DNA from 2 places in the Ralstonia sp. 25C genome. Region 2 is predicted to be linked to the other one. Evidence: predicted binding sites of a transcription regulator. Region 2 holds the regulator's gene; the other holds the start of a gene.

Region 1 (14,473 bases), 1.7 Mb from region 2:
TCAACCTCCGTCGTCGCCGTCTGCTTGGAACCACCATCGCCAGCATTGGCGTGCTCGATCTCGGGCTGGCCGAACTCGTGCATGCGCAGCCGGCGCCGTCGAGTGCGAGCGCGTCACCGGCCGGCCAGGCCAAGCCGTTCGGCACGCTGCAGCAGATCGATGCCGGCGTGCTCAACATCGGCTATGCCGACCTGGGCCCGAGAGACGGCCCCGTGATGATCCTGCTGCATGGCTGGCCGTATGACATCTACAGCTATGCGGAGGTGGCACCGATGCTGGCGGCGGCGGGCTATCGCGTACTCGTCCCTTACCTGCGCGGCTATGGCACGACGCGCATCCGCTCAGCCGATACGCCGCGCAACGGGCAGCAAGCAGCGCTAGCCGCCGACATCATCGCGTTCATGGACGCGCTCAAGATCAAGCAGGCCATCTTCGGTGGCTACGACTGGGGAGCGCGCACGGCAGACATCATCGCGGCGCTGTGGCCGGAGCGCTGCAAGGCGCTGGTGTCGGTCAGCGGCTACCTGATCGGCAGCCAGGAGGCCAACCGCAAGCCGCTGCCGCCGGCTGCGGAGTTTGCGTGGTGGTACCAGTTCTACTTCACCACCGAGCGCGGCGCACAGGGCTATGCCGTCAACTGCAAGGACTTCAACCGCTTGATCTGGAAGCTCGCCTCGCCGACATGGAAGTTTGACGACGCCACCTACGACCGCAGCGCCACCGCGTTCGACAACCCGGACCACGTGGCCATCGTCATCCACAACTACCGCTGGCGCCTGGGGCTGGCCCAGGGCGAATCGAAGTACGACGCACTGGAGCAGCGCTTGGCGTCCGGCCCCGCGATCACCGTGCCCACCATCGCCATGGAAGGCGATGCCAACGGTGCACCGCACCCGGAGCCGTCTGCGTATGCGAAGAAGTTCACGGGCAAGTACCAGCACCGGAACATCGGCGGCGGCATCGGGCACAACCTGCCGCAAGAAGCGCCGCAGGCGTTTGTGCAGGCGATGCTGGATGTGGCGCGGCTCTGAAGCGCGTGCCACGTCGGCATGAATTGGCTGCCGCAAATGCAAACAGGCGACGCATGATGCGTCGCCTGTCTACGTTGATGCCGGGTCGGACTGATCGCTCAGATCACTCCCAAGACAGCGCACCACCGGTCTGGTACTCGATCACGCGCGTCTCGAAGAAGTTGCGTTCCTTCTTCAGGTCGATCATCTCGCTCATCCACGGGAACGGGTTTTCCTCGTTCGGGAACAGCGCGTCGAGGCCGATCTGCTGGCAGCGACGGTTGCAGATGAAGCGCAGGTAGCCCTTGAACATCGGGGCGTTCAGGCCCAGCACGCCGCGCGGCATGGTGTCTTCTGCGTAGCGGTATTCCAGGTCGACGGCCTTCTTGAACAGCTCCGTGATCTCGGCCTTGAACTCGGCCGTCCACAGGTGCGGGTTCTCCAGCTTGATCTGGTTGATCAGGTCGATACCGAAATTGCAGTGCAGCGACTCGTCGCGCAGGATGTACTGGTACTGCTCGGCGGCACCGGTCATCTTGTTTTGACGGCCCATCGCAAGAATTTGCGTGAAGCCGACATAGAAGAACAGGCCTTCCATGATGCAGGCGAAGACGATCAGGCTCTTCAGCAGCTTCTGGTCATTCTCGGGCGTGCCGGTCTTGAAGGACGGGTCCGTCAGCGTGTCGATGAACGGAATCAGGAACTCGTCCTTGTCGCGGATCGACTGCACCTCGTGGTACGCGTTGAAGATCTCGGCCTCGTTCAGGCCCAGCGATTCAACGATGTACTGGTACGCGTGCGTGTGGATCGCCTCTTCAAACGCCTGGCGCAGCAGGTACTGGCGGCATTCCGGCGCGGTGATCTGGCGGTACGTGCCCAGCACGATGTTGTTGGCAGCCAGCGAGTCAGCCGTCACGAAGAAGCCGAGGTTGCGCTTGATGATGCGGCGCTCGTCTTCGGTCAGACCGTTCGGGTCCTTCCACGTGGCGATGTCGCGCGACATGTTGATTTCTTGCGGCATCCAGTGGTTCGCGCAGCCGGCCAGGTACTTTTCCCAGGCCCACTTGTACTTGAACGGCACCAGCTGGTTGACGTCGGTCGCGCCATTGATGACGCGCTTGTCAGCGGCGTTCACGCGGCGGTTGCTTTGGGCAGCGGCAGCGTTCGGGTTGTTGCCGAGGATGCCCGTGCCCGAATCGGTGGCAGCAGCGGCGGTGGCCGATGGGGGCAGCACGCCACCTTGGTCAGCGGTGGCCGGTTGCAATTGCGGCTGCGGTTGATACACGGGCTGCGGTGCAGCTTGCGGTTGTGCGGCAGGTTTGACGTCGTCGTCCCAGCTCAACATAGTGATGTTCTCCATGCAATTCACGTCTACCAGCCGTGGAGCCACGGCTCGGTCACACATACTTTCTTTTGAGTTCTCGGAAAAACCCAAAAGAAAGAAGGGGCTTCTTGGTATTGCCCCTCCCCCTCTCTTAACGCTTAGAGGGTTTAGCCGGTTGGTGCTTAATCGTCTCTACCACCGTAGTAGCGGGACGCCTCTGCGCCTCACGAACCGGAATGAACTGTCCGGTACGTGCATCGCGGCCGATTTTATGAGTCGATGTCTTGTTAGACATGGGGACCTCCATAAAAAAATCCGCACTAGCTTGGCTTTCTCCGGCTATCATTCGCTCGCACGACAACTGACTTGTCGGAGGGTCGAAGGTGCTAATGCCTCACCCTTCAACCGGTCATAAAAGCCCGCAGTGTTAGCGCACTGCGGGCTTTTTCTTTACTGGCAGGCTTCGCATTCCTCGAAGCCGGGGTCGCCGGGGCGCATCGTGCACACGGCACCTTCGGCTTCCGGCATGGCCTGGGCGGTGGCAGCAGCGGCATCCAGCGCGCTGGTCGGTGCAGCTTGCGGCGCACCCGCAGCCGACACACCACCCACATCGCTACCCGACGACACCGCATTCAGCGTGCCGCGCGACACGGTCGACTTCTCGACGTGCGTGGCGCCGATCGTGCGCAGGTAGTACGTGGTCTTCAGGCCACGCAGCCACGCCAGCTTGTAGGTGTCGTCCAGCTTCTTGCCCGAGGCGCCGGCCATGTAGATGTTCAGCGACTGCGCCTGGTCGATCCACTTCTGACGACGCGATGCCGCTTCCACCAGCCACGTCGGCTCGACTTCGAAGGCCGTTGCGTACAGGTCGCGCAGATCTTGCGGAATGCGGTCGATGCGGGCCAGCGAGCCGTCGAAGTACTTCAGGTCGGCGACCATCACTTCGTCCCACAGGCCGCGTGCCTTCAGGTCGCGCACCAGGTAGTCGTTGACCACCGTGAACTCGCCCGACAGGTTCGACTTGACGTACAGGTTCTGGTACGTCGGCTCGATACAGGCCGACACGCCGATGATGTTGGAGATCGTTGCCGTCGGGGCGATCGCCACGCAGTTCGAGTTGCGCATGCCGTGTTGCTTGATGCGGCCGCGCAGGCTGTCCCAGTCCATCGTCGACGACATATCCGTTTCCAGATAGCCGCCGCGCTCTTCGGCCAGCAGCTTGAGCGAGTCTTGCGGCAGGATGCCGCGATCCCACAGCGAGCCCTCGTAGGTGCTGTAGCGACCACGCTCTTCGGCCAGCTCGGTCGACGCCCAGTAGGCGTAGTAGCACACGGCTTCCATCGAGGTATCAGCAAACTGCACCGCGCCTTCGCTGGCGTACGGAATCCGCAGCACATGCAGCGCGTCCTGGAAGCCCATGATGCCCATGCCAACCGGACGATGGCGCAGGTTCGATTCACGCGCCTTCTGGACGGCGTAGTAGTTGATGTCGATCACGTTATCGAGCATGCGCATCGCGGTGCGCACGGTCTTCTTCAGCTTCTCGTGATCGAGCACCACGCTGCCGTCCGCCTGCTTGACCAGGTGAGCGACCAGGTTGACCGAACCCAGGTTGCAGACGGCGATTTCGCTGTCGTTGGTGTTCAGCGTGATTTCCGTGCACAGGTTGGAGCTGTGCACCACGCCCACGTGCTGCTGCGGGCTGCGGATGTTGCACGGATCCTTGAACGTGATCCACGGGTGACCGGTTTCGAACAGCATGCCCAGCATCTTGCGCCACAGTTGCAGCGCCGGCATCTTCTTGAAGAGCTTGATCTCGCCGCGCGCGACCTTGTCTTCGTAGGCCAGGTAAGCCTGCTCGAATGCCTTGCCGACCTTGTCGTGCAGGTCCGGGCAGGTGGACGGCGAGAACAGCGTCCACTCGCCGCCTTCCATCACACGCTTCATGAACAGGTCCGGAATCCAGTTGGCCGTGTTCATGTCGTGCGTGCGGCGGCGGTCGTCGCCGGTGTTCTTGCGCAGCTCCAGGAATTCTTCGATGTCCAGGTGCCACGTTTCCAGGTACGCGCACACTGCGCCCTTGCGCTTGCCGCCCTGGTTCACGGCCACGGCCGTGTCGTTGACGACCTTCAGGAACGGCACCACGCCTTGCGACTTGCCGTTCGTGCCCTTGATGTGCGAGCCGAGTGCGCGCACGTTGGTCCAGTCGTTGCCCAGACCGCCGGCAAACTTGGAGAGCAGCGCGTTTTCCTTCAGCGCTTCGTAAATGCCGTCCAGATCATCCGACACGGTGGTCAGGTAGCACGACGACAGCTGCGAGCGGCGCGTGCCCGAGTTGAACAGCGTCGGCGTGGACGACATGAAGTCGAACGACGACAGCAGGTTGTAGAACTCGATGGCGCGGGCTTCGCGGTCAGCTTCGTTCAGCGCCAGGCCCATGGCCACGCGCATGAAGAACGCCTGCGGCATCTCGATGCGCACTTCGTCCACGTGCAGGAAGTAGCGGTCGTACAGCGTTTGCAGGCCGAGGTAGTTGAACTGGAAGTCGTTCGCGGCATTCAGCGCGGCACCCAGGCGGGCCAGGTCGAACTGGGCCAGCTTTTCGTCCAGCAGTTCGGCTTCGATACCGCGCTGGATGAACTTCGGGAAGTACTCCGCATAGCGCGTGCTCATTTCGGCCTGCGTGACTTCTTGGCCGAGGATTTCGCGGCGGATCGTGTGCAGCAGAATGCGTGCGGTGGCTTGGCTGTAGGCCGGGTCCTTTTCGATCAGGGTACGGGCGGCCAGGATGGCGGAGTCATACACCTGCGTCATCGGCACGCCGTCATACAGGTTCTTGACCGTTTCCTTGAGGATCGGCTCCGGGTCCACCGCTTCGCCCAGGCCCGTGCAGGCCGTGACGATGACGTTGCGCAGCGCGGCCATGTCCAGCGGGCGGGTGATGCCGCCGTCGGTCACGTTCAGGCCACCGGCGGCCGGTTGCTGCACGGTTTCACCAGCCTGGGCGCGCTCTTGCGCGCGGCGCTCGCGGTACAGCACGTAGGCGCGGGCCACATCGTGCTCGCCCGAGCGCATTAGGGCCAGTTCCACCTGGTCTTGAATGTCTTCGATATGGAACGTGCCGCCGTTGGGGCGGCTGCGCGTCAGTGCGCGCACCACGTTCTGGGTCAAGCCCTCGACCAGCTCGCGCACACGCGCAGAAGCGGCACCCTGCCCGCCATTCACGGCGAGGAAGGCCTTGGTCACGGCCACGGCGATCTTGGAGGGTTCGAAACCGACCACGGCGCCATTGCGACGGATGATCTTGTAGTCCGCCAGGTTGACGCCGAACGCGGTGCTGGGGGCCACGGCCGTACCGCCAGCGCCTTGCGCAAATTGAGTGGGGTTGGCGGTGCCGGAGTGAATTTCTGGTTGGGCCGTCTGCATGTGGACTCCTGTTGAACCGTTCGTTTATCGGCGCGCCGACGGGTGGATACCCTTGGCGAACCCGCGCGCTACGCGGAGAAATGAGACGGAAAAGACCCTTGCCTTTTCTCAGCCCCCAAGCGCCGGCTTGACCCGCCGACCGCTCGCCCCCGCGTGGCGCCGAAATAAGAATCCCGGAAAGCGACCACTACATCTAGTGTCTCACCCCGGGATTGGCGCTAAGTATAGGGGATGGATCGCATTTGCCTAGTCTTGACAGATGCGGGCGACTGGTCCTTTTGCAATCGGAATGCAGCGCCGCAAGCCCGCCATCCCAAGCAGCACAACGGGTCGGCGGGGCCGGCTTGCGGCGCCGCAATGCTGTGCCTTTCAGAATAATTCTTTCAATCGACCGCGCAAGATCGATAGACGTCACCTCATCTGCAGTAGAGGGCCCCGTGGCCCGCACTGCACTGGTGCAATTGCCGCTATTTCAGGGCGCGCTGATAGGGGAACAGTGCCGCGCCGAAGCCACCGAGCTTACGCAGATGCGCCCAGTCGAAGCATGGGCCCGGATCGGTCTTGCGGCCGGGAGCGATGTCCGAGTGCCCGGCAATCGCGGCAATCGGATACGCCGCGCAGATGGCCCGCACGAGGGATGCCGTGGCGGCGTATTGCTCGGGGGTGAAGGACAGGTCGTCCGTGCCCTCGATCTCGATGCCGACGGAAAAATCGTTGCAGCGCGGTCGGCCGAAGAAATCCGATACGCCGGCATGCCAAGCGCGCGCGTCGCAGGGCGCGAACTGCACGCACTCTCCGGTGCGGCGAACGAAGAAATGCGCCGACACGCGCACACCGCGCAACTGATCGAAGTACGGATGCGCGTCGCAGTCGAGCGTGTTGGTGAAGAAGTCGAGCACGTTGTCCGAGCCGAAATCGGCTGCGGACTGCGCAGGCGGCAAGCTGATGTTGTGCAGCACGATCAGGTCGATCGGCATGCCGTCGGGTCGCGCGTCGATATTGGGTGACGGATGGCGCCGCATGCCATCCACCCAGCCGTCGGCACCGATGTGCAAGGGGCCCGGCTTAGGCATCGCCATTCAGGCCCTCCAGACCGTTGTTGGCGGGCTCAATGTCACGCGGATCACGGATGCCGAGCTGCTGCATGCGATAGCGCAATTGCCGGAACGACAAGCCGAGCAGCTTGGCCGCCGCCGTACGGTTGAAGCCGGTCTGATCCAGCGCCACAAGGATCACGCTGCGCTCCACGGACTCCAAATAGGCGGGCAGATCGATCGGCAATGCAACGCTTGGCAGTGGCGGCTCCAAGGGCTGCGCCGGCGGAGCTGGCTCCGCCGACAGTGCCACCGGCGGCTGCATTGGCTGCATTGGCTGCATTGGCTGCATTGGCTGCAGCGGCTGCAACGCGCCCATCGGGCTGGGCACGGAGGCCGGCATGTAAGCCGCGTCGGCCCAGCCAGCCATCGGCGATGGCGCCGCCGGGTGATGGGCGGCCGCGGCCTGCGCCTCGCGCGTGCGGTGGAACAGCGGAGAACGCTCGATCTCGGCGCCGAGTGCGCCCAGGTCATCCACGTCGATCGATTCGCCCTCGGCAAACGCATAGGCGCGCTCGAGCAAGTTCTCCAGCTCGCGCACGTTGCCAGGGAACGGGTATGCGCACAGTTGCTGCAACGCCGGGCGCGTCAGGCGCTTGGGCCGTGGATCGCCATAGCGGCTGGCGAGTTGCTCCAGCAGCACGCCGGCCAGCACGGGCACGTCTTCAGCGCGTTCGCGCAGCGTGGGCATGCGCAGCTCCAGCACGTTCAGGCGGTAGAACAAGTCCTCGCGGAAGCGGCCGGCAGCGACCAGACGCGCGAGGTTCTGGTGGCTCGCGCACACCACGCGCACATCGACCGGCTCTTCACGGCTTTCGCCGATCTTGCGTACGCGGCGCTCCTGCAGTGCGCGCAGCAGCTTCACCTGCATCGTCAGCGGCAGGTCGGCCACCTCGTCGAGCATGAGCGTGCCGCCGTTGGCCGCCTGGAAGAAGCCCTGGCGATCGCTGTCCGCGCCGGTAAAGGAGCCCTTCACGTAGCCGAAGAACTCGGCTTCCATCAGGTTCTCGGGGATCGCGCCACAGTTCACGGCCACGAACGGCCGCGATGCACGCGCCGACAACGCGTGAATCGCCCGCGCCGCACGCTCCTTGCCGCTACCGGATTCGCCACTGATGACCACCGGCGCCATGCTGCGCGCCAGTCGCATCAGCGAGCGGCGCACTTCCTGCATGGCGGCGGAGTGGCCGGGCAGCAGTTCATTGGTGCGCTCGGCCAGGTCCGAGTTACCGGGGTCCCCAGCGTCGAGACCACGCTGCTGGCGGCCCAGCGCATTGAGCACGAGGCTGCGCAACTGGTCGAGCGAGAGCGGCTTGGCGATGTAGTCGAACGCGCCAGCCTTGAGCGCTTCCACGGCGTTCTCGGCGCTGCCGTAGGCGGTGATAACGGCCACCGGCGTACGGTCGGCCGTGGCCGAGAGTTGGCGCACGAGTTCAATGCCCAGGCCATCCCCCAGGCGCATATCGGTCAGCACGAGCGCAAAGCGCTGGCGGGACAATGCCTCGCGCGCCTCGGCCAGCCCACTGGCGAGCACTACGTCGTGGCCCATGCGGCGCAGAGAAATCTCCAGCAGCTCGCGCAGGTCGGCTTCGTCATCGACAACGAGAATGGGTTCGCGAACGATGGCGGCTTTGGACATGGATCAGCGGGTCAGCAGAAGATCAGCGGAAATGCACAGCCGGCGGGTCAGTCCGCAATCGGCACGGCGTGTTGATCAAACATCAGGGTGATGACGAAGGCGCGGCGCGGCAGGGTGTCATGTGCCTCCATGGTCAACGCTCCGGTGCGATCGAGCAAGGATTCCAGCGCGATGGCGCCGTAGCGGATCTGCGCATCGTTGGCGCCGCACAACTCGCGCGCCATGTAGAGGCCCAGGCCAGTGCCTTGGGCGTCATTCGTGAAGAACGGCTCGAACAGGCTGCGCTGTTGTTCGGCGCTGACCTCGGGGCCGTCGTTCCAGATGACGAGTTCGGCGTGGGTCTCATCCAATGCATAGGCAGCCAACAGGATCGAACCCGGCACGCGGCGGCAATAGCGCAGCGCGTTGTCGAGCATGTTGCCCACCACCTGCTGCAACTGCGCCGGGTCGAACAGCACCGGCTTGTCGAGGTCCACCGCCACGCGGACGAGATTAGCGTTGATCTCGGTGCCGGCACGGCGGAGGGCCTCGGCGCGCCAGCGGTCGATCACCTCGGGCAGCACGTGGGCGAGCTCCACACGCACACGCTCGCCACGCGGGCGGCGCGAAAGCATCAGCACATCGGCGACCACCTGGTCCAGCCGGCGCACGTTGTCCCGAATGATGCGCAGCAGGCGCGTCTCCACGCCGGCGCCTTCCGGGCGCGTGGGCCCGTTGCCCTCAGTGCCGTCGCCCGGATCATCCAGCAGTTCGGCGGCCTGGCTGATCGCGGCCAGTGGGTTGCGGATCTGGTGCGCAATGCTGGCCACCAGCCGGCCCATGGACGCGAGTTTTTCCTGCTGCGCCTGCTCCGCCACACGCTCCCAGCTCTCCACGTGGATCAGCACCGTGTCGTGCAACTCGTGGCGCAGAAACGCTTCGTCATCGCTCGACCAGCCTTGCGCGGCGGTATCGGCCGAAAGTTGGCGTGGGCGTGACACTTCGCCGCTCTCTCCCGGCAACCCCAGGCCGATCGAACTGACGAGGCTGTCCAGATAGACGCTGCGCAAATTCGCCAGGCTCGGCAGGATGAAGCGCAGACGCAAGCGGGCTGGCGGCGCACGCCTGCCGCCCTGCGCGATCGGCAGCAAGTCGAGAATGCGCGGCGCATCGTCGTCGCCCGTGCCGTCTGCGGGGCGGCTCTTGCGGCGCAGCCACTGGCGCAGCGTCTCAAGCAGCGGGCGCAGGTGCGGCACGTCCTTCAGGTCGAACAGCATCGCGCCGCTGCCCACGAAGGCGTTTTGCGGCACGCCCAGCAACACAGCCGCCGCCGGGTTGGCCGCCACGACGCGGCCGTCAGCGCGCACCAGCATCACGCCGTCCTGCATGTCGTAGACCATCAGGCGGTTCACAAGCTGCTGCAGGCGCAACTCGCGCTCGCGCGCCATCGTCAGGCGCTCTTGCGCAATCTGGCGGTGCGACAAGCCGTACATCATCGACGCGGCCGTCATGTAGACGAGCCCATACAGCCCCGCCGACGCCAGCCCCGGCGCAATCACGCCGTCGCCAAGCATCTGGAGGAACGGATCGGCCAGCACCACCATCGACGCCACCGCCGCCGTGAACAGCGCAAACAGCAGACTGGTGAGCGCGCCAGCCGCCAGCACCGGCATCAACAACACCATCGCCACGCTGGCTGACAGGCGCGACAGGGCGGCATACGCCATCCCAAGGAACAGCAGATCGAGCGCAACATCCAGCCGCACCCGGAACTGGAACCGCGTGCGCCACCAGCCGGCCGCCGCCAGGATCAGCAGTGCCACCGCTAGGTAGGGCAGCGTCAGACTGAGCAGCGTCTCGCTATTGGGCAGGCCGGCTGCTTCATCGTGGCCACGCGGCACCATCACGAACAGCAGCAGCACCAGCGCCACAGCCGCACGGCTGAAGGCGAAATAGCGCAGCAGGCGCCATTGAAATTCGGGAGGATCGGGCTCCCGCCACACCGAGCGCAGCGCGCGCCACGCGTTCAAGCGGGAGAGCAGTCGGCGCGGTCCGGCGTCAGCCCTCTTGGGTGCCCCAGCCGGCGACGTGCCGGACGCATCCGGCATCACGCGCCGCCCCGGTCGGCGTGTTCGGGGCAGCGATAGCGCCCGCCAGACAGTGCCACCATGCCGGAGCGTGGCGCGTGCACCCCGCACACGGCGCATTGCTCGATGGGTTGGGATGCCTCGGGCTCAGGCGCGCGCCGCGCCGCCCCCTGCGATGCGGACTGTCCTGAGGTGCGGGACGAACGCGACCCCAGGCGGCTCAGCCACCACCAGCCGGCGAGCAGCATCAGGATCAGCAAAACAGGACGGGCCATGGAAAAACCAACAGAGGTGGCGAGATCGCCAAAAGAAACACCAAGAACGCGTTACACGCGGTGAAGGATGACTTCCAGCACGAAGCGGCTGCCCACGTAGGCCAGCAGCAGAATCGCAAACGCCGCCATCACCCAGCGCAGCGCCACGCGCCCACGCCAGCCACGGAAACGGCGCCCCAGCAGGATGCCGCCGAACATCGCCCACGACAGCACCGCAAACACATTCTTGTGATCAAAGTGGAAGGCACGGTGGAACAGGTGCTCGGAGAACAGCACGCCCGAAGCGATGGTCAGCGTGAGCAGCACGAAGCCCGCGCCGATCAGGCGGAACAGCAGTTTTTCCAGCGTCAGCAACGGCGGCAGCAAGTCGAGCCAGCGGCCAAGCCAGCCGGACTCATTCGGGCGATTGATGGTATGTAGTCGGCGCTCGGCGGCGAGCATCAGGATGGCGTGGAAAGCCGCCAGCGTGAACAGCCCATACGCGACGTTAGCGATGGCGAAGTGGAGCTTGAACAGCGGGCTGGCCGCATAGCCGAGGATCTGCGCGCCCGGAAACACCAGCGGCAGCAGACTGCCGAGCAGCGCCACCGGCATCACCAGCAGGCCCAGGCCTGCCAGCGAGAAGAACAGGCTCTCGATCCAGAAGATGCCCACACCCAGCCACAGCATGGCCGATAGCGCATAGGCAAAGCCAAACACCATGGAACTGGCTGGAAAGATGGTCTCGTGCAGCAGAAAGCCGTGGGCGGCCAGGGCCGCCAGCAGGCCCCATCGCCACCAGCCAGGGGCGGAATCCGCAGAAGCCGGGGGCGGCGGCACCAGCACCGCTGCGCCGGAAGGCTGGCCGCCCAGCATGGCACCCGCCGCGGCCGAGGCCTCGAGCCCACCGCGTCGTACCCACGCCGTCCAGGCGAGGGTGCCATAGAGAAGCGCCGTCAGCGCATACAGTACAATGACCATTTGCACAGTTTACCGCAGCGCACCCCGGTTTTGGCTGGGGCCCGTCCCCGCCGAAAGCCTCAGCGGGCGGCCAAGCGGAACGCACATTCCTAGCCGGCGCACGCCAAGCGAGCACCGGCCTCATCTTCATCCCGTCCCCAATTCCGGATCCCTGTCACTGTCATGCTGGATAATCTGACCCAACGGCTCGCGCGCGTGGTCAAGACCATGCGCGGCGAAGCGCGCCTGACCGAAGCCAATACCGCCGAGATGCTGCGCGAAGTCCGCCTGGCACTGCTCGAAGCCGACGTGGCGCTGCCGGTCGTGCGCGAGTTCATTGCCCGCGTCAAGGAAAAGGCGCTCGGCGAGGAAGTCATTACGAGCCTCTCGCCGGGACAAGCGCTGGTCGGCATCGTGCAGCGCGAGCTGACCGCCATCATCGGCGGCCAGGAAGCGCTGGAAGGCGTCGGCAACAACATCCTCGGCGGCCGCGCGGCGGAGCTGAACCTGAACGTCACGCCGCCCGCGATCATCCTGATGGCGGGTCTGCAAGGCGCGGGTAAGACCACCACGGTCGGCAAGTTGGCCAAGTGGCTCAAAGAGAACAAGAAGAAGAAAGTGCTGACGGTGTCGTGCGACGTGTATCGCCCCGCCGCTATCGCGCAGCTGAAGACCGTTTCCGAACAGGTCGGCGCTGACTTCTTCCCTTCGCAGCCGGACCAGAAACCAGTGGACATCGCCGTCGCGGCGGTCAACTGGGCCAAGAAGCACTATCACGACGTGCTGATCGTCGACACGGCCGGCCGCCTCGGTATCGACGAGGCGATGATGCAGGAGATCGCCGCGCTGCACGGCGCGCTCAAGCCGGCCGAAACGCTATTCGTGGTCGACGCGATGCTCGGCCAGGATGCCGTCAACACCGCCAAGGCGTTCAACGACACCCTGCCGCTGACCGGCGTGGTGCTGACCAAGCTCGACGGCGATGCGCGCGGTGGCGCGGCGCTGTCAGTGCGTCACATCACGGGCAAGCCGATCAAGTTTGTCGGTGTGGCCGAAAAGCTCGACGGGCTGGAGCCGTTCTACCCCGACCGCATGGCCCAGCGCATTCTGGGCATGGGCGACATCCTCGCGCTGGTGGAAGAAGCCCAGCGCGGTGTCGACATGGAAGAGGCGCAGAAGCTTGCCGCCAAGATCAAGAAGACCGGCGGCTTTGACCTGGAAGACTTCAAGGCCCAGATCGGCCAGATGAAGAAGATGGGCGGTCTGGGCAGCCTGATCGACAAGCTCCCCGCGCAGATGGCCCAGCAGGCGCAAGGTGCCAACATGGACCAGGCCGAGAAGCAGGTCCGCCGCATGGAAGGCATCATCAACAGCATGACCGCCGCCGAGCGCGCCAAGCCCGAACTGATCAAGGCCAGCCGCAAGCGTCGCATTGCCGCGGGTGCGGGTGTGCAAGTGCAGGAGGTCAACCGCCTGCTCAATCAGTTCGAGCAAATGCAGACCATGATGAAGAAGCTCAAGGGCGGCGGCATGATGAAGATGATGCGCGCCATGGGCGGGATGAAAGGTGGCATGAAAGGTTTGTTTGGTGGATAACCAACCCACGCCCTTCCCTCAAACCGTTTTCACCAGACCAACACGATGCTGAATGCAGAACAGGCCCGCGAACTCTGGGCCAACTCCGAAGAAATCGTCAGCGAAGACGCCGTGCGCGGCTCGCTGGATCGCATGGCCGCTGAGATCACCGAGAAGATCGGCGACACCTTCCCGATGGTGCTGTCCGTGATGGGCGGCGCCTGCGTGTTCACCGGCATGCTGCTGCCCAAGCTGGCCTTCCCGCTCGAGTTCGATTACATCCACCTCTCGCGCTACAACAATCAAACCGTGGGTAGCAAAGAGATGCAGTGGCGCGTGGCGCCGCGCGAGTCGGTCAAGGGCCGCACGGTGCTGGTGCTCGACGACATCCTCGACGAAGGCGAAACGATGGCCGCCATCCGCTCGCGCATCATCGACATGGGCGCCGCTGAGTTCTACTCCGCCGTGCTGTGCGAGAAGACGCTCGCCAAGGACAAGCCGCTGTACCCGGATTTCTGCGGCTTCAACGTGCCCGACCGCTACGTGTTCGGCTGCGGCATGGATGCCAAGGGCTACTGGCGCAACCTGCCGACCATCCGCGCGCTCAAGAACACCTGACGCGGCGCAGGCACAAACAAAAAGGGCGACCATCGAGTCGCCCTTTTTGTTTGTGCCTGCGCGGCCCGCTCAGAGCTGATGCGCGAAGGTGCGGATGCCCTTCAGCAACATCTCCACCGAGATCGCCACCAAGATCAGCCCCATCAGCCGCTCGAATGCCATCACCGTGCGTTCGCCCACCAGGCGCTGGATTTGCGTGGCGCTCAGCAGCACCACCGCCGACACCGCCATCGTCGCGCACAGCGAGCCGATCCACGTCCACATGCGGCCCGGCGCCTGCGAAACCAGCAGCATCACCGTCGCCATGGCAGATGGCCCGGCGATGGCCGGAATTGCCAGCGGCACGATAAAGGGCTCGCCCGTGGGTTGCGCATCGGCAGCGCCCTCGCGCGGAAAGATCATGCGCAGCGCTATCAGGAACAGCACGATGCCGCCCGCCATCTGCAAGGACAAGTCGGTCAGGCTCATCATGCGCAGAAACGCATCGCCGAAAAGCATGAAGACCAG
Region 2 (14,473 bases):
GGCCGCGTTATTGCGTGAAAGGACCCCACGCCGGCTCGCGAACCTCGCCGGCTTGGAGGGAAAGAATCTGACGCGTGCGGCCATCGGTCGACACCGCGGCCAGCACCGTCTTGCCACCCACGCGCGTGGAATACAGGATGAACTTGCCGTTGGCGGCAAAGCTGGGGGACTCATCGTAGGACGTATCCGTGAGCGCGTTCACATCGCCGTTCGTCAAATCTTGCGTATACAAGCGGAACGCCCCGCCCACGCGCGAGATGTACGCCAGCAGCTTGCCGTCCGGCGACACGCGCGGGCTGGTGTTGTAGCTGCCCTTGAAGGTCACACGCTGCGCACCGCCCGCCTCTTCACCGTCGGCCGACATGCGATAGATCTGCGGCGCACCGCCACGATCACTGGTGAAGTAGACCGAGCGGCCATCGGGCGAGAACGACGGTTCCGTGTCGATTGCGCTGCTGCGAGTCAGCCGACGCAGACCCGAGCCATCAGCGTTGACCACGTAGACCTGCGTATTGCCGTCACGCGAGAGCGCCACGGCCACGCGGCGGCCATCGGGCGACCACGACGGCGCCGAGTTGTTGCCCTTCTGATTCGAGATCACGGTGCGGCGACCGGCCACCAGGTCATGCACGTACACCACCGGCTTCTTGAGCTCGAACGACACATAGGCGACCTTGGTGCCATCCGGCGACCAGGACGGCGAGATGATCGGCTCGTTGCTCGTCAGCGCGATTTGCGGATTCGCACCATCCGAATCGGAAATCTGCAGCTGGTAGCGGCGGCCCACCTTCGACACGTACGACAGGCGCGTCGCAAACACACCGCGCTCACCAATCAGCTTCTGGTAGATGTAGTCGGCAATCTCGTGACCCGCCAACCGCAGTTGGCCCGGGCCCCGCGTGAGCGAAAGACCGCCCAAGCTTTCGCCCTTGGCCGTGTCATACAGGCGGAAGCGGATTTCGTAGCGGTCGCCGTTACGGGTGACGGTGCCACCCACGAAGGCGGCGGCGCCACGGGTCTTCCAGGCACCCAGGTCCGGCGCAGGACTGTCTGGCACCACGGCGCCGGCGACATCCACGTTGGAGAAGCGCCCACTACGCACCAAGTCCGCACGCACGATCGCGGAGATGTTCTGCGGGATACCCGCTTCGCCCTGGAAGTTGGCAATCGCAATCGGGTACTGGCTGGCGCCAACGCCCGAAATTTCCACGTTGAGCTGGGCGTGGGCAACGCCAACACTCGCCGCGGTGAGCAAAAGCGCCTGCGCGGCTCGTCGGAAGATCTGAATCCACATCTTGCGCATCATATTCATCATCCGTATTCGAATCTGGAAGCTTATTGCCTGTCCTTGGGCTTGAACGTCAACGTGACACTGCGCATGCCCTCGGGAGGATTGGGTAACGGGTCGGAGCGGTCAACAGCTCGCAGCACGGCTTCGTCATACGCGTCGTTGCCACTGGACTTGGTCAGGCGCTTGGACAGGATGGACCCGTCTGGCGCCATCTGCACCGCCACCACCGCCGTTGGGTTGCCGCTGACGGCTGACGGGTCGAACACGATATTCGGCTTGACCTTGGCGCGCACGCGCTCGGCATAACCTGCCGCTGCCGTGCCGCCAGTGCCCTGGCCCGTACCAACGCCGCCGCCGGAGCCCGCCACCTTGCCACCGCCAGCCGGCGAGCCACCCGCCAGCGCTTGCAGATGCGCCAGGTTGGCGTTGCGCTGCGCATTGGCCTTGGTTTCCGCCGCCTTGCGTTCGGCCTCGGCTTTCAACTTAGCCTCTGCCGCAGCCTTCGCCTTCTGCTCCTTCTGCTTGGCCTCGGCTTCCGCCTTCGCCTTGGCTTCTGCCTGGGCTTGCAGTTGCGCGTTCTTGCGCGCCTGCGCCTCGGCCGCAGCCTTGTCCTTGGCCTGCTGCTCAGCCAGCGCCTTGCGCTGCAGATCAGCCTGACGGGCCTGTTGTTCCTTCAACTGCGCCTGGCGCTTGGCTTCCGCGCGCTCAGCGGCGGCGCGGCGCGCCAACTCGGCCTCGCGGGCTGCGGCGGCCTCTTGTTCGCGTTTGCGCTTCTGCTGCTCCAGCGCGATGTCGGCCTCGTCTTCCACCTTGGCGGGGGGCGCCTTGATGACCGGTTCCGGCTTCACCTCCGGCGGCGGCGCCGACTGCACGGCCTGCTGGACGGCAGCTTCATCCCACAGCTCCGCCTCTTCGCCGCGCGGTGTGCTGCTCTGCCATTGCACGCCGAAATACAGGAAGGCGATCAGCAGCAGATGCGTGAGCACCGCCAACCCGAACGCGCGCAGCGTGCCGCGCTCGCGCACAGGCTCATACCGATGCAGCTTGGAGTGCAACGCCGTCGTGGCCATGACGCTCAACTTGCCTCGCCTCGGTTCATCCGCGTGCCCATCACGATTTCACCATCAGGCCGACGCGCTTGACGCCGTCGCCCTTGAGCACGCTCATCACGGTCAGCACGCGGTCGTATTGGACCGCCTTGTCGGCGGCAATCACGACAGGCTGATCGGGGTTTTCGTCGGTACGCTGCTTCACAAAAGCGCGCAACTCGTTGTTATTGGCAAGCTTTTGCTCGGTCGCCCCTGAACCTGTTTTGACGCGAGCAAGGATCGTGCCGTCGCTCTTGATCGTCACCACAATAGGCGGCTGGGTCTGCTGCGGCGTGGCATTGGCCACCGACGGCAGGTTGACCACGCCGGGGTTCACCACGGGTGCGGCCACCATGAAGATGACCAGCAGCACCAGCATCACGTCGATGTACGGCACGACGTTGATGTCAGCCTTGGCCCGTCGGGCGCGGCGCGTTCGCTGGATGGTCGCCATACGCTCGGCTCCTTAGCGCGTCTGGCGCTGCAGGATGTTCGAGAACTCTTCCATGAAGCTCTCGAAGCGGTTGGCCAGACGATCGATCTCGGTGGCGTAGCGGTTGTAGGCAATCACCGCCGGAATGGCCGCAAAGAGGCCGATGGCCGTGGCGACCAGCGCTTCGGCAATACCGGGCGCCACCGCCGACAGCGTGGCCTGCTGCACGTTCGACAGGCCGCGGAAGGCGTTCATGATCCCCCACACCGTGCCGAACAGGCCGATGTACGGGCTTACCGAACCGACCGACGCCAGGAACGGCAGATGCGATTCAAGCGAATCCATCTCGCGCTGATACGCGGCACGCATGGCGCGCCGGGCCGCATCCAGAATGGCGCTCGGGTCTGAAATGGCACCACGCTGCTGCTCACGCGTCTTGAGGTATTCGCGCATACCGGCTTCAAAAATGCGCTCCAGCGCCCCCGTGGTGTGGCGGTTATTGGCGGCACTCTGATACAGCGCCTGCAGGTCGCCGCCGGCCCAGAAATCGCGCTCGAACGATTCGGTCTGGCTGCGCGCGGCACGCAGCGCAAAGGCTTTGCGGAAGATGTACGTCCAGGAGAACAGCGACATCACCAGCAGCAGGCCCATAACAAATTGGACCAGGACACTGGCGTGCAGCACCAGCGAGACGATCGACAGATCTTGAGTGACCTCGACGGGATTCATGCGGCAGCTTTGATGGTTGCGAGTACGGGAGCGGGAATCGGGGTCGGACGGAATGTGAGCCGGTTGACACATCCGACACGAATCGTGCCGGTGGCGAGCAAGATATCGCCGCGCCAGCTTTCCTGGGCGAATTGGACCGATGCCGGGCCGACGCGTTCCATACGCGAACGGATCTGCAACAGATCGTCCAGGCGGGCGGGTGCGCGATAGTCCACAGCGGTGTTGCGCACGACAAAGATGGCCCCTGTCGTGTCAGCCAGCGCCTGCTGGTCGACCCCTAGCGCGCGGAGCCACTCGGTGCGGGCGCGCTCGAAGAATTTCAGGTAGTTGGCGTAGAACACCACGCCGCCTGCGTCGGTATCTTCCCAATACACGCGCAGGTTCCAATCAAAAGAAGACATTGGGCAATTTTACCAAGGCGCATGTGACGGCCAGCCATCCACCGGCTGGCCGAGGGCTTGCGTTGGCGCTCAGGCCATGCCTCGCGTCACGCTGGTGGCCGAAAACGACTGGCAAACGGGCATCAACTCCATCGCGTTGACATTGAAGTGCGCCGGCAGCGCCGCCATCCAGTAGACGGCCTCGGCGATGTCGTCTGCTGTCAGCGCTTCCGTGCCTTCGTACACCTTCTCCACACGGGCATCGTCGCCCTTGAAGCGGACATTGGAAAACTCAGTGCCCGAGCACAGGCCCGGCTCGACGTTCGATACACGAACGCGGGTGCCCGTCAGGTCCGCCCGCAGGTTCAGCGAGAACTGGCGTACGAATGCCTTGGTGGCGCCATACACGTTGCCACCCGGGTACGGATACGTCCCGGCGATGGAGCCAATGTTGATAACGTGACCGCGGTTGCGCTCGACCATGCCAGGAAGCAGCGCACGCGTCATGTGGACCAGGCCCGAGCAGTTGGTACCGATCATGCGGTCCCAATCCGTCAGGTCGGCGCGCTGGGCGGGTTCCAAGCCCAGCGCCAAGCCGGCGTTGTTGACCAGCACATCGACTTCGCGCCAGCCCTCGGGCAGCGAGCCCGGCAGCGCGGCAACGGCATCGGCGTCGAGCACGTCCAGCACGATCGGCAGCAGCGCATCGCCCAGTTCGGCCTTGAGCGTATCGAGACGGTCCTGACGGCGGCCGGCCGCGATCACGCGGTGGCCTTCTCCTACGAAACGCCGCGCAATGGCCGCGCCAAAGCCGGCCGTGGCGCCGGTCACGAATACGATCATGGGAGTGTCTCCGAGCCTGAAAAAAACGAAGGTCTGAGTTTACCTGAAGCGTTGGAGGCTGTTGCGCCGCAATGTGCGCTGCGACGCGCCCGGTGCCTTGCGGCGGTCATGGGCCTGTCGTACACTCGCGGGCAACCATTCCACCTTGCGCGACTGGCGAATCCTGAGGCTGCTCCCGGCAGCCTCGATATGTGGGCAGCGACCACGAGGAAGCGCAAGGTTTCTGGCGTCATGCACAACGACGCCTGCCGCTCGCCTGGGCAGCGAATGGGAAGCAGGGTGACTTGGGTCCCCACTGCTCTGTCTCGACAGAACGGTGTCCAAGCCGCGCGCGTTTCCCCCGCCTCGCCCGACCACCGCCAATTCCGTTTCATTTCAGACCAGACACTCGCCATGTTCGAACGCAGCCGCTATACGATCGACCAGATCGACCCCGAAGTCTTTGCCGCCATCCAGAAGGAAAATCAGCGTCAGGAAGACCACATCGAGCTGATTGCCTCCGAGAACTACACCTCGCCGGCCGTGATGGCCGCCCAGGGTTCGCAACTGACCAACAAGTACGCCGAGGGCTACCCCGGCAAGCGTTACTACGGCGGTTGCGAATACGTGGACGTGGTGGAACAGCTCGCCATCGACCGCGTGAAGCAACTGTTTGGCGCTGAAGCCGCCAACGTGCAGCCGAACTCGGGCTCGCAAGCCAACCAGGGTGTGTTCTTCGCCATGCTCAAGCCGGGCGACACGATCATGGGCATGAGCCTGGCCGAAGGCGGCCACCTGACGCACGGCATGGCGCTCAACATGAGCGGCAAGTGGTTCAACGTGGTCAGCTACGGCCTGAACGCCCAGGAAGACATCGACTACGACGCGCTGGAAGCCCTGGCGCAAGAGAAGAAGCCGAAGCTGATCATCGCTGGCGCATCCGCCTTTGCCCTGCGCATCGATTTCGAGCGCATCGGCAAGATCGCCAAGTCGATCGGCGCGTACTTCATGGTGGACATGGCCCACTACGCTGGCCTGATCGCCGCAGGTGTGTACCCGAACCCGGTCCCGCACGCTGACTTCGTCACCACAACCACCCACAAGAGCCTGCGCGGCCCGCGCGGCGGCGTGATCCTGATGAAGGCCGAGCACGAGAAGGCCATCAACTCGGCGATCTTCCCCGGTATCCAGGGCGGCCCGCTGATGCACGTGATCGCCGGCAAGGCGGTGGCGTTCAAGGAAGCGCTGTCGCCGGAGTTCAAGGCTTACCAGCAGCAAGTGGTGAAGAACGCCGCCGCCATGGCCGAAACGCTGATGGCCCGTGGCCTGCGCATCGTGTCAGGCCGCACCGAGAGCCACGTGATGCTGGTGGACCTGCGTGCCAAGAACATCACCGGTAAGGAAGCCGAGAAGGTGCTGGGCGATGCGCACATCACCGTCAACAAGAACGCGATTCCGAATGACCCGGAAAAGCCGTTCGTGACCTCGGGTGTGCGCCTGGGCTCGCCGGCCATGACCACGCGCGGTTTCAAGGAAGCCGAAGCTGTGAAGGTCGCACACCTGATCGCCGACGTGCTGGACAACCCGCACGACGAAGCGAACATCGCTGCCGTGCGCGCCAAGGTGTCCGAGCTGACCAAGCAGTTCCCGGTCTACGGCTAAGCTGTCGACCAGGGTCGAAGGCGTACACGCCTAAGGCCACGTAGTACCCTGCCGCGATAGGCCTGCCCGGCTATCGCGGCGTTGTTCTTTTTAGCGCTGTGCGTTCTAGGGTTTCCGAGGAGACCGGCATGAAATGCCCTTTTTGCGGCCACGCGGCCACCCAGGTGATTGAAACCCGCATGTCGGAAGACGCCGACACCGTACGCCGGCGCCGCAAGTGCGAAGCCTGCGACCGCCGCTTCACGACCTACGAACGCATCGAGTTGTTCTTCCCCGCTGTCGTCAAAAAGAACGGCAGCCGCGTCGATTACGACCGCAACAAGGTGAAGGATTCCATGCGCCTGGCGCTGCGCAAGCGCCCCGTGTCCGCCGAGGCCATCGACGAGGCCATCGCGCGCATCGAAGAAAAACTCCTCAGCCACGGAGAGAAGGAAATCGGCAGCGACCGTGTCGGCGAGTTGGTGATGCGGGAGCTCAAGCGGCTGGACAAGATCGGGTATATCCGCTTTGCATCGGTGTACCGCAGCTTTGAGGATGTCGCCGAGTTTCGGGATGTCCTTGACGAGATTTCCGCGCCAAGCGTGCGCAAATAGGTTGCTCAGTGGTCAAAGCGCGGGCATTGACCACATGTGACAGTTACCCGCCCCAATCCGCACTAACTTGAGCGGCTCCGCCACGCGTCAGCCGCTCCATGTCCGTCCGCCCTCGCCCCGCCCGCCAACGCGGCGCCATCCTGATTGAATCGCTCATTGCTCTGGCGCTGCTTTCGCTGGGCGCGGCTGCGATGTTTCACGCGTTCGACTCCATCGAGGCCGCCAGCTATGCCTCGCGCCAACTGAGCGCAAAAGCTCGTCCCCCGCTGGTACAACCCGCGCCGCTTTGACATGACGTACCCGCTTATCCGGCCTGCGCGTGGCGTATCGCTGGTGGAGCTGCTGGTCGGTATGGTCATCGCACTGATGGTGCTGGGCATCGCGCTGCAGCTGACCTTGATTGCACGGCAACGCTATCTGCGTCTGGCCGACGAAGCGCTCATGGAGGATCGCGGCATGCAAGCGCTGGAGTTGATTCGCACCGCAGTACAGCAGGCGGGGTGGATTGCGGACACGCCTGCTACCTCGCTCGTGCGCCGTTGGCCCGGTGCGAACGATGCGCTGTCGCTGGAGGGTAAAGACAATTGCGGCAGCCCACACATGCTGTCCGAGTTTGGCTGTAATTCCAACGGAGAGCGGGGCAGCGACGCCCTACTGGTTCGCTTTGCAGGGCGCAACACACAGCCCGATGGAAAAAACGAAGACGGTGCCACACGCGATTGCAGTGGCCGCGGCATACCCGAGCGCATTGACGGCGCAAGCGACCCACGCTTGGGATACATGATGTTGTATGCCTCCCGGAGCAACGGAGAGCTGCAATTGATGTGTCGCTCCCTTACCCGCGAGTTCACCGGCGCCCCCAAGGAGCCCATTGCAGGCTCCGGCATGGTGCGCGGCATCGACACCCTGCAACTGCTCTACACCATTGCAACGCGCCCAGGTGTAGCCCTATCAGCAGGCGGCATGCAAGACGCAGATTGGCGCCACGTGCAGCAAGTGCACGTGGCTGTGGTCGTTCGCGGCGACAACGTCGCTATCAGGCCACCCGAGTCCAACAGAATCACCCTCTTCCCGGGGTTGTCCGCGCAGGCGACCGACCAAGATCTTTACTTCACCCCGACAGACCCACGGCGCAACCGCAGACTCTTCAACGCCACACTCACCGTGCATAACCCGCTGTACTGTGAGGTGGACGCATGCTGAACTCGAACCCGCTCACTCATGCGCGCGGATTCTCGATTGTTGCCGTCATCAGCGCGCTCATCATCATCAGCCTGTTGATGGTGGCGGCCCTGCATATCGCGCGTGATCAGCGCCGACGCGCCACGCTCTATGCGGATCACGCCCTTGCCATGCGCGAAGCCGAAGCAGCGTTGGCGGCTGCGGAATGCGAGTTGGCGCTCGCCACGAAGACCCCCACCAGCCAGGCTTGCGGAGCGCCACCGCCCGCCGCACGCATCGCAGCACTAGACCCGATCACGCTCGCCGGCTTTGCCCCCGGCCGTTGCGGGACCGATGCAACCACACGTGGCCTGTGCTGGCCAAATTCAGGTCAAACCGTGCAAGACCTCGCCCACTTTGAGCCCGATCAGAACAACAACAGCAAGGCCAAAGCCGTCGAACTGGACACATTCACCACCGCAGACACGCGCGACAAACCTGCACACCGCGCCCGCTATGTCATCGAGCCCATTCCCGACACCCAGCCCGGACTCTGGACACATGCCGGCACAGAACGTACGCCCCCACTCTTCCGTATTACCGCCATCGGCTTCGGCAACGACGAGGACGTCAATGTGATGTTGCAATCTGTCTACCGTGTGCGGGCGGTTGCGCCATGAAAGCGCAACACATCGGCGCGTGGCTGGCTGCCGCGTTGCTCGGCTTCACCCCAGGGGCGATCGCCGACCCGGCGGCAGGCCAGTTGCCAACCCATCTCGTCATCGCGCACGGCGACGATGCGTGGAGTGGCCGGCTGCGCGCGATGCAGTTCCGCCCCACGCTCGGCACGCTAGATGCACCAGCGCCGTCCGACCTGTGGGAAGCGAGCCGCCTGTTGGATAGCAATAGCGCAGCGCCCAACACACGCCAACTCTGGACGTTCAACCGCGATGGCGCCGGAGCGCGCAAACCAGCGGCACTGCAATGGGAAGCGCTATCGGCCGCCCAGCAAGCAGAACTCAATGCCGACGACCAACTCGGCGCCGTGCGCATCGACTACCTGCGCGGTATTCGCAGGGATGAACATGCGGGCGCGCACCTGAGGTCACGCACATCGATCCTGGGTTCCATGCGCGGCGCTCACGCTCTGTTACTCGGGCCGCCGGGCTTTGTCTTGGACGCGAGCCATACAGCGTTCCGCAAAGATCATGCGCGGCGAGCATGGATGGTCTACGTCGGCGCGAACGATGGGCTGCTGCACGGCTTTGATGCCCTTACCGGCATCGAATGCTTTGCGGTCATGTCGGACGCCGTCCTGCCAACAGCAGCGCGTAATGCATCGCCAAATCGGCCCGTACCGTCAGCGGTTTGCAGCCGGCCATTTGTCGCCGATGCATCGACAGGTGCGCAGTGGCGTTCGGTGCTCGCATGCGGCAACGGCTCCATGGGGCGTGGCTTGTTCCTGGTGGACGTCACGGACCCCGAGTCCGCCAGCGCTCCTCCTCTGCTGGCCTATGACGACACCGACGACCCAACCGTGGGCCGGATCGACGGCCCCATTCCGATTGTGCCGCTGGCCGACGGCACGCAATCGCATTGGTTCGCCATCAGCGGCAATGGCGAGGGTGACGCGCAAGCCGAAAGCCGCCTGTTGCTGCTGGCACTGAACCAGCCCGGCACGTCCGCATGGTCCAAGAACACAGCGCATGCCATCACAGTGCCGGCGGCCGGTAGCCGCGGTGGATTGGGTGCGACGGCTATCGCGCTGAACGCGCAAGGGCTTGCCACCTATGCATACGCGGCGGACACGCAAGGCCAAATCTGGCGCTTCAATCTGAGCGGCGCATCGCCCTGGCCCAATGCACTGGGCACCAACGACGAACAGCGGCGCACACCGTTTTTTACGGCCAAGTCGAGCGAAGGTGCAACGCAGCGCATTATTTCCCCCCTCTTGTTGGCAGCTAGTGCTGCCGGCTCGTTATTAGTCTTCACCGCTGTCGATGGCGACAAGCACGCCACCGTGTACGGCGTCTTGGATACCGCTGCTTCCGCGCGCAATCTTGGACGCGAACACCTCGCCGGCCGCAGCGCCACCGCCGACGCTGACGCCGTACAGATCAGCGCGGATGGCAGCAGTGGTGCGGCTGGCTGGCGCATCGATCTGCCTGTGGGCCAAGTACCCGAAGATCTATCCACCGCCGACACGCACACCTTGCTGCTGACCACACGCGATGCAGACGACCGTCAGCGCGCCTATCTGCTGAACCCAAGCACTGGTCTGCCCACAGAAAAAAGCGGGCGCACCGGGCAAATCCTTGCCGGGCCGCCACTCATCACCACCCAGGCTGAATCACCCACTCAGCCGCCAACCGGTGAGCCCCCCACGCAAACCACACACACGAGCCTGTGGCAGGTCGATGGAGACCGTATCCGCCGGATGGAAACCCGCACCTACACGCGCCGACTCGGCAGGCTGAGCTGGCGCGAGATGACCGAAACCGGGGCACGCTGATGCGGCGCATACACGCATACACCCTGCTGGAACTGATGGTGGTCGTTGCCGTGGCGTCTGCGCTGGCGTTTATGGCCATGTCCGGCTGGCCGGCGTATCGAGACCGTTCCCGTCGCGCAGCGGCCGGTGCGGCCCTGGTGGCAACCCTCGCCCAGTTGGAACTGCGACACGCACGTACGGGCACGTATCTGCCCCCGGACGACTCCCCAGGCCCGACGCTGCGGGTCGATGGCTACTCGATCAACGTCTCGCCAGATTGCACCGGCATTGACTCTGTCCGTCGACCCAGGCAGTGCATTGAGATACAGGCGGTCCGTGTTCCCCCCGTCCAATCCGATGCGTGCGGCACGCTCACCCTGCGCAGCACCGGTGAGCGTCTGCCACCTGACCCAGCATGCTGGCCATGACCCGCTCGACACGGCGTATCCAGCAGATGGGCGTGACGCTCCTTGAACTGGCCGTCGTGATGACCATCGTCGGCATATTGGCCGTGATAGCGGTGCCCTCGATCGTCGACCGCTGGCAGCGCGCGACGGTGATCTTGCTTGCTGAACAGTTTGCGAGCGCGGTATCCCTTGCCCGGGCCACCGCCCAGTATCAGCACGTTCAGGCGCATCTACGTCCACAAGGCGCGGCCGCAGACTGGTCTAGGGGTTGGGAAGTGGTCACGTCGCCGCCCGCGAGCTCTCCGGACAGAACATCGAAGCCGGCGCAAGAAACCCTGTTGTCGGCGTCCCCTTCCATCCCCCCCACCGTACAGATCACGTCCAAGTTCCCTGACGACACGTTTTCGTTTGCACCTGTGGGATACTCACGCAGAGGCAACGGTGCCTTTCTGTCTGGTACGCTGACCATCACCAGCGGCCGGCATACGCGCAGGGTGCGGATCAACGACGTAGGCCGCGCCCGCATTTGCGACCCGAGCACGGACACGAATTGTCCGGTCGACGGCGACACCCCTTAACTTCCCCACGCTTCGCACCATGTTCTCCGACTTCGACCACGCCATGATGCAACGTGCCCTGGCGCTGGCCGAGAAGGGGCTCTTCACCACCACGCCCAACCCGCGCGTGGGCTGCGTCATCGTGCAAGGCGACGCCATCATCGGCGAAGGCTACACACAGCCCGCGGGTCAGGACCATGCGGAAGTCCAGGCCATCAAGGATGCCCAGTCGCGCGGCCAGGACGTGCGTGGCGCCACCGCTTATGTGACGCTGGAGCCCTGCAGCCACTTCGGGCGCACCCCGCCCTGCGCGGATCGCCTGGTCGAAGCTGGCATCGCGCGCGTGGTGGCGGCCATGGAAGACCCCAACCCCGCTGTCTCCGGACGCGGCCTGCAGAAGCTGCGCGATGCCGGCGTCGACGTGCGTTGCGGCCTGCTGGAGCGTGAGGCGCGCGAGCTGAACATTGGCTTCGTCTCGCGCATGACGCGTGGCACGCCTTGGGTGCGCGTCAAGGTTGGCGCGTCGCTGGATGGCCGCACCGCGCTGGACAACGGCATCAGCCAGTGGATTACCGAAACCGAGGCGCGCAACGACGGCCATCGCTGGCGTGCCCGCGCGTGCGCCATCCTCACCGGCATCGGCACGGTACGTGAAGACAACCCGCGCCTGACCGTGCGCGCGGTCAACACGCCGCGCCAGCCGCGCCGCGTGCTGATCGACTCAGCGCTGGACGTGCCGCTCGACGCGCACATCCTCACCGCCGACGGGCACCACGAACCGACGCTGATCTTTGCCGCGCAACCCGAAGCCGGCCGCATGCGCGCCCTGGCCGAGCGCGGCGCCGAAGTCATCCTCCTGCCCAACACTGCCGGCAAGGTCGATTTGGCGGCCGTGCTGCGCGAACTGGGCCGCCGCGAGATCAACGAGCTACACGTCGAGGCAGGTTTCAAGCTCAATGGCTCGCTGCTGCGCGAAGGGCTGGTCGACGAGATCCTCGTCTATCTGGCGCCCAAGGTGCTCGGCTCGGGCCAGGGCATGTTCAATATGGGGCCGCTGCAGACGCTGGAAGGCGCGGCAGAATTCTTCTTTCACGATATCTCGCGCATCGGGGGCGATCTCCGCATCCTGGCGCGCCGCAACCCAACGGATTGATTGCTCATGTTCACCGGAATCGTCGCCGCAGTTGGCCGCATTGAAACCGTCTCGCCGCTGGGCGCAACCCCCGATGCCGCTGATGCTGGCGTCCGCCTGTCCATCGATGCCGGCGGATTGCCGCTGGCTGACGTTGCCCTGGGAGATTCCATCGCCATCCAGGGCGCCTGCATGACGGTCGTCGCCAAAACCGATACCCGTTTCGACGTCGATGTGTCGCGCGAATCGCTGTCCAAAACTGTCGGACTGGAACGCCCAGGCGAAGTGAATCTGGAAAAGGCGCTGCGCTTGGCCGACCACATCGGGGGCCACCTCGTCTCGGGTCATGTGGACGGCCTGGGCACCGTCACGCATTTCGCGCCGGTGGGGGAATCGCACGAACTGCGCGTGCGCGCCGCGCCGGAACTGGGCAAATATCTGGCCTATAAGGGATCGGTGGTCGTCAACGGCGTGTCGCTCACGGTCAACAGCGTGCGCGACGATGCCGACGGCTGCGAGTTCTCGATCAACTTGATCCCGCACACCGTGGCGGTCACGACGCTCAAACACCTGAAGGCCGGCAGCCAGGTCAACCTGGAAATCGACCTGATCGCCCGCTATGTCGAGCGCATGCTAAGTCACACCACACTCGCGCGGCCTGTCGCCGCTTGAACCCCGTTCGCGCCTGGGTTAGGCGACATCGCGGGGGCCACCTTCGCGTACAATAGCGGGCTTCCCATTTATGCAGTCGCAGGCCACCGAAGTTACAAATTCCGGGGCTGGCCCGCGACGCGCCTCCCGCTACGCCATGTCGATCGCCACAGTCGAAGAAATCATTGCCGAAATCCGCGCCGGCCGGATGGTCATCCTGGTCGACGAGGAAGACCGTGAGAACGAAGGCGACCTGGTCCTGGCGGCCGATTTCGTGACGCCGGAAGCCATCAACTTCATGGTCACGCATGCGCGGGGCCTAGTGTGCCTGACGCTCACCGAAGAACACTGTGATCAGCTGGACCTGCCGATGATGGCGAGCCGCAACGGTACGCAGTTCGGCACCAACTTCACCGTATCGATCGAGGCGGCCGAAGGCGTGACCACCGGCATTTCCGCTGCCGACCGCGCCCGCACCATCCAGGTGGCCGCCGCCAAGAACGCCAAGCCGTCGGACCTGGTGAATCCGGGCCACATCTTCCCGCTGCGTGCCCAGAAGGGCGGCGTGCTGATGCGCGCTGGCCACACCGAGGCCGGTTGCGACCTGACCGCACTGGCCGGCCTGACGCCCGCCGGCGTGATCTGCGAGATCCTGAAAGACGACGGCACCATGGCGCGCTTGCCGGATCTGGTGGCGTTTGCCCAGAAACACGGCCTGAAGATCGGCACCATTGCGGATTTGATCGAATACCGCAGCCGCACCGAGAGCATTGTCGAGCGTGTCGGCGAGCGCACGATGGAAACGCAGTTCGGCACGTTCCACGCCGTCGCGTTCCGTGACCGCGCTGCGAGCCGTGCCCACCTGGCGCTGGTCAAAGGCACGCCGACGCCGGACACCGAGACGCTGGTGCGCGTGCACGAGCCGCTGTCGGTGCTGGATTTGCTCGAGTGCCAGCGCACCACGCATTCGTGGAGCGTGCCCGCCGCCTTGCGCGCCGTGCAGGCCGCGCCGGCCGGCGTGGTGGTCCTGCTCAACTGCGGCGATTCGCCGGACCGCCTGTTCGCGCAGTTCACCG

Evidence for each region. The regulator NrdR, encoded in region 2, represses ribonucleotide reductase genes. The targets are predictions, from matches to a motif close to CACNANATNTNGTG.
Region 1: the regulator NrdR is predicted to act here: its motif matches at 5,946-5,959, upstream of ACS7SF_RS06345 (ribonucleoside-diphosphate reductase subunit alpha).

The regions. Positions count from the first base shown of each region.
Region 1 covers NZ_CP196737.1:1,359,133-1,373,605, forward strand. Annotated here, with positions in the region: gene ACS7SF_RS06335 (alpha/beta fold hydrolase) at 1-1,031, shown strand, start outside; gene ACS7SF_RS06340 (ribonucleotide-diphosphate reductase subunit beta) at 1,135-2,355, opposite strand; gene ACS7SF_RS06345 (ribonucleoside-diphosphate reductase subunit alpha) at 2,785-5,760, opposite strand; gene ampD (1,6-anhydro-N-acetylmuramyl-L-alanine amidase AmpD) at 6,228-6,833, opposite strand; gene ACS7SF_RS06355 (sigma-54-dependent transcriptional regulator) at 6,826-8,493, opposite strand; gene ACS7SF_RS06360 (sensor histidine kinase) at 8,541-10,583, opposite strand; gene ACS7SF_RS06365 (PP0621 family protein) at 10,580-10,834, opposite strand; gene ACS7SF_RS06370 (cytochrome C assembly family protein) at 10,886-11,794, opposite strand; gene ffh (signal recognition particle protein) at 11,957-13,369, shown strand; gene ACS7SF_RS06380 (hypoxanthine-guanine phosphoribosyltransferase) at 13,415-13,966, shown strand; gene ACS7SF_RS06385 (MarC family protein) at 14,036-14,473, opposite strand, start outside.
Region 2 covers NZ_CP196737.1:3,058,480-3,072,952, reverse strand. Annotated here, with positions in the region: gene tolB (Tol-Pal system beta propeller repeat protein TolB) at 8-1,312, opposite strand; gene tolA (cell envelope integrity protein TolA) at 1,336-2,361, opposite strand; gene tolR (protein TolR) at 2,402-2,833, opposite strand; gene tolQ (protein TolQ) at 2,846-3,541, opposite strand; gene ybgC (tol-pal system-associated acyl-CoA thioesterase) at 3,538-3,942, opposite strand; gene ydfG (bifunctional NADP-dependent 3-hydroxy acid dehydrogenase/3-hydroxypropionate dehydrogenase YdfG) at 4,012-4,764, opposite strand; ZMP/ZTP riboswitch at 4,904-5,033, shown strand; gene glyA (serine hydroxymethyltransferase) at 5,158-6,405, shown strand; gene nrdR (transcriptional regulator NrdR) at 6,534-6,998, shown strand; gene ACS7SF_RS14370 (prepilin-type N-terminal cleavage/methylation domain-containing protein) at 7,097-7,288, shown strand; gene ACS7SF_RS14365 (PilW family protein) at 7,332-8,201, shown strand; gene ACS7SF_RS14360 (pilus assembly protein PilZ) at 8,195-8,839, shown strand; gene ACS7SF_RS14355 (pilus assembly protein) at 8,836-10,671, shown strand; gene ACS7SF_RS14350 (prepilin-type N-terminal cleavage/methylation domain-containing protein) at 10,671-11,078, shown strand; gene ACS7SF_RS14345 (GspH/FimT family pseudopilin) at 11,066-11,635, shown strand; gene ribD (bifunctional diaminohydroxyphosphoribosylaminopyrimidine deaminase/5-amino-6-(5-phosphoribosylamino)uracil reductase RibD) at 11,655-12,767, shown strand; gene ACS7SF_RS14335 (riboflavin synthase) at 12,774-13,418, shown strand; gene ribBA (bifunctional 3,4-dihydroxy-2-butanone-4-phosphate synthase/GTP cyclohydrolase II) at 13,555-14,473, shown strand, end outside.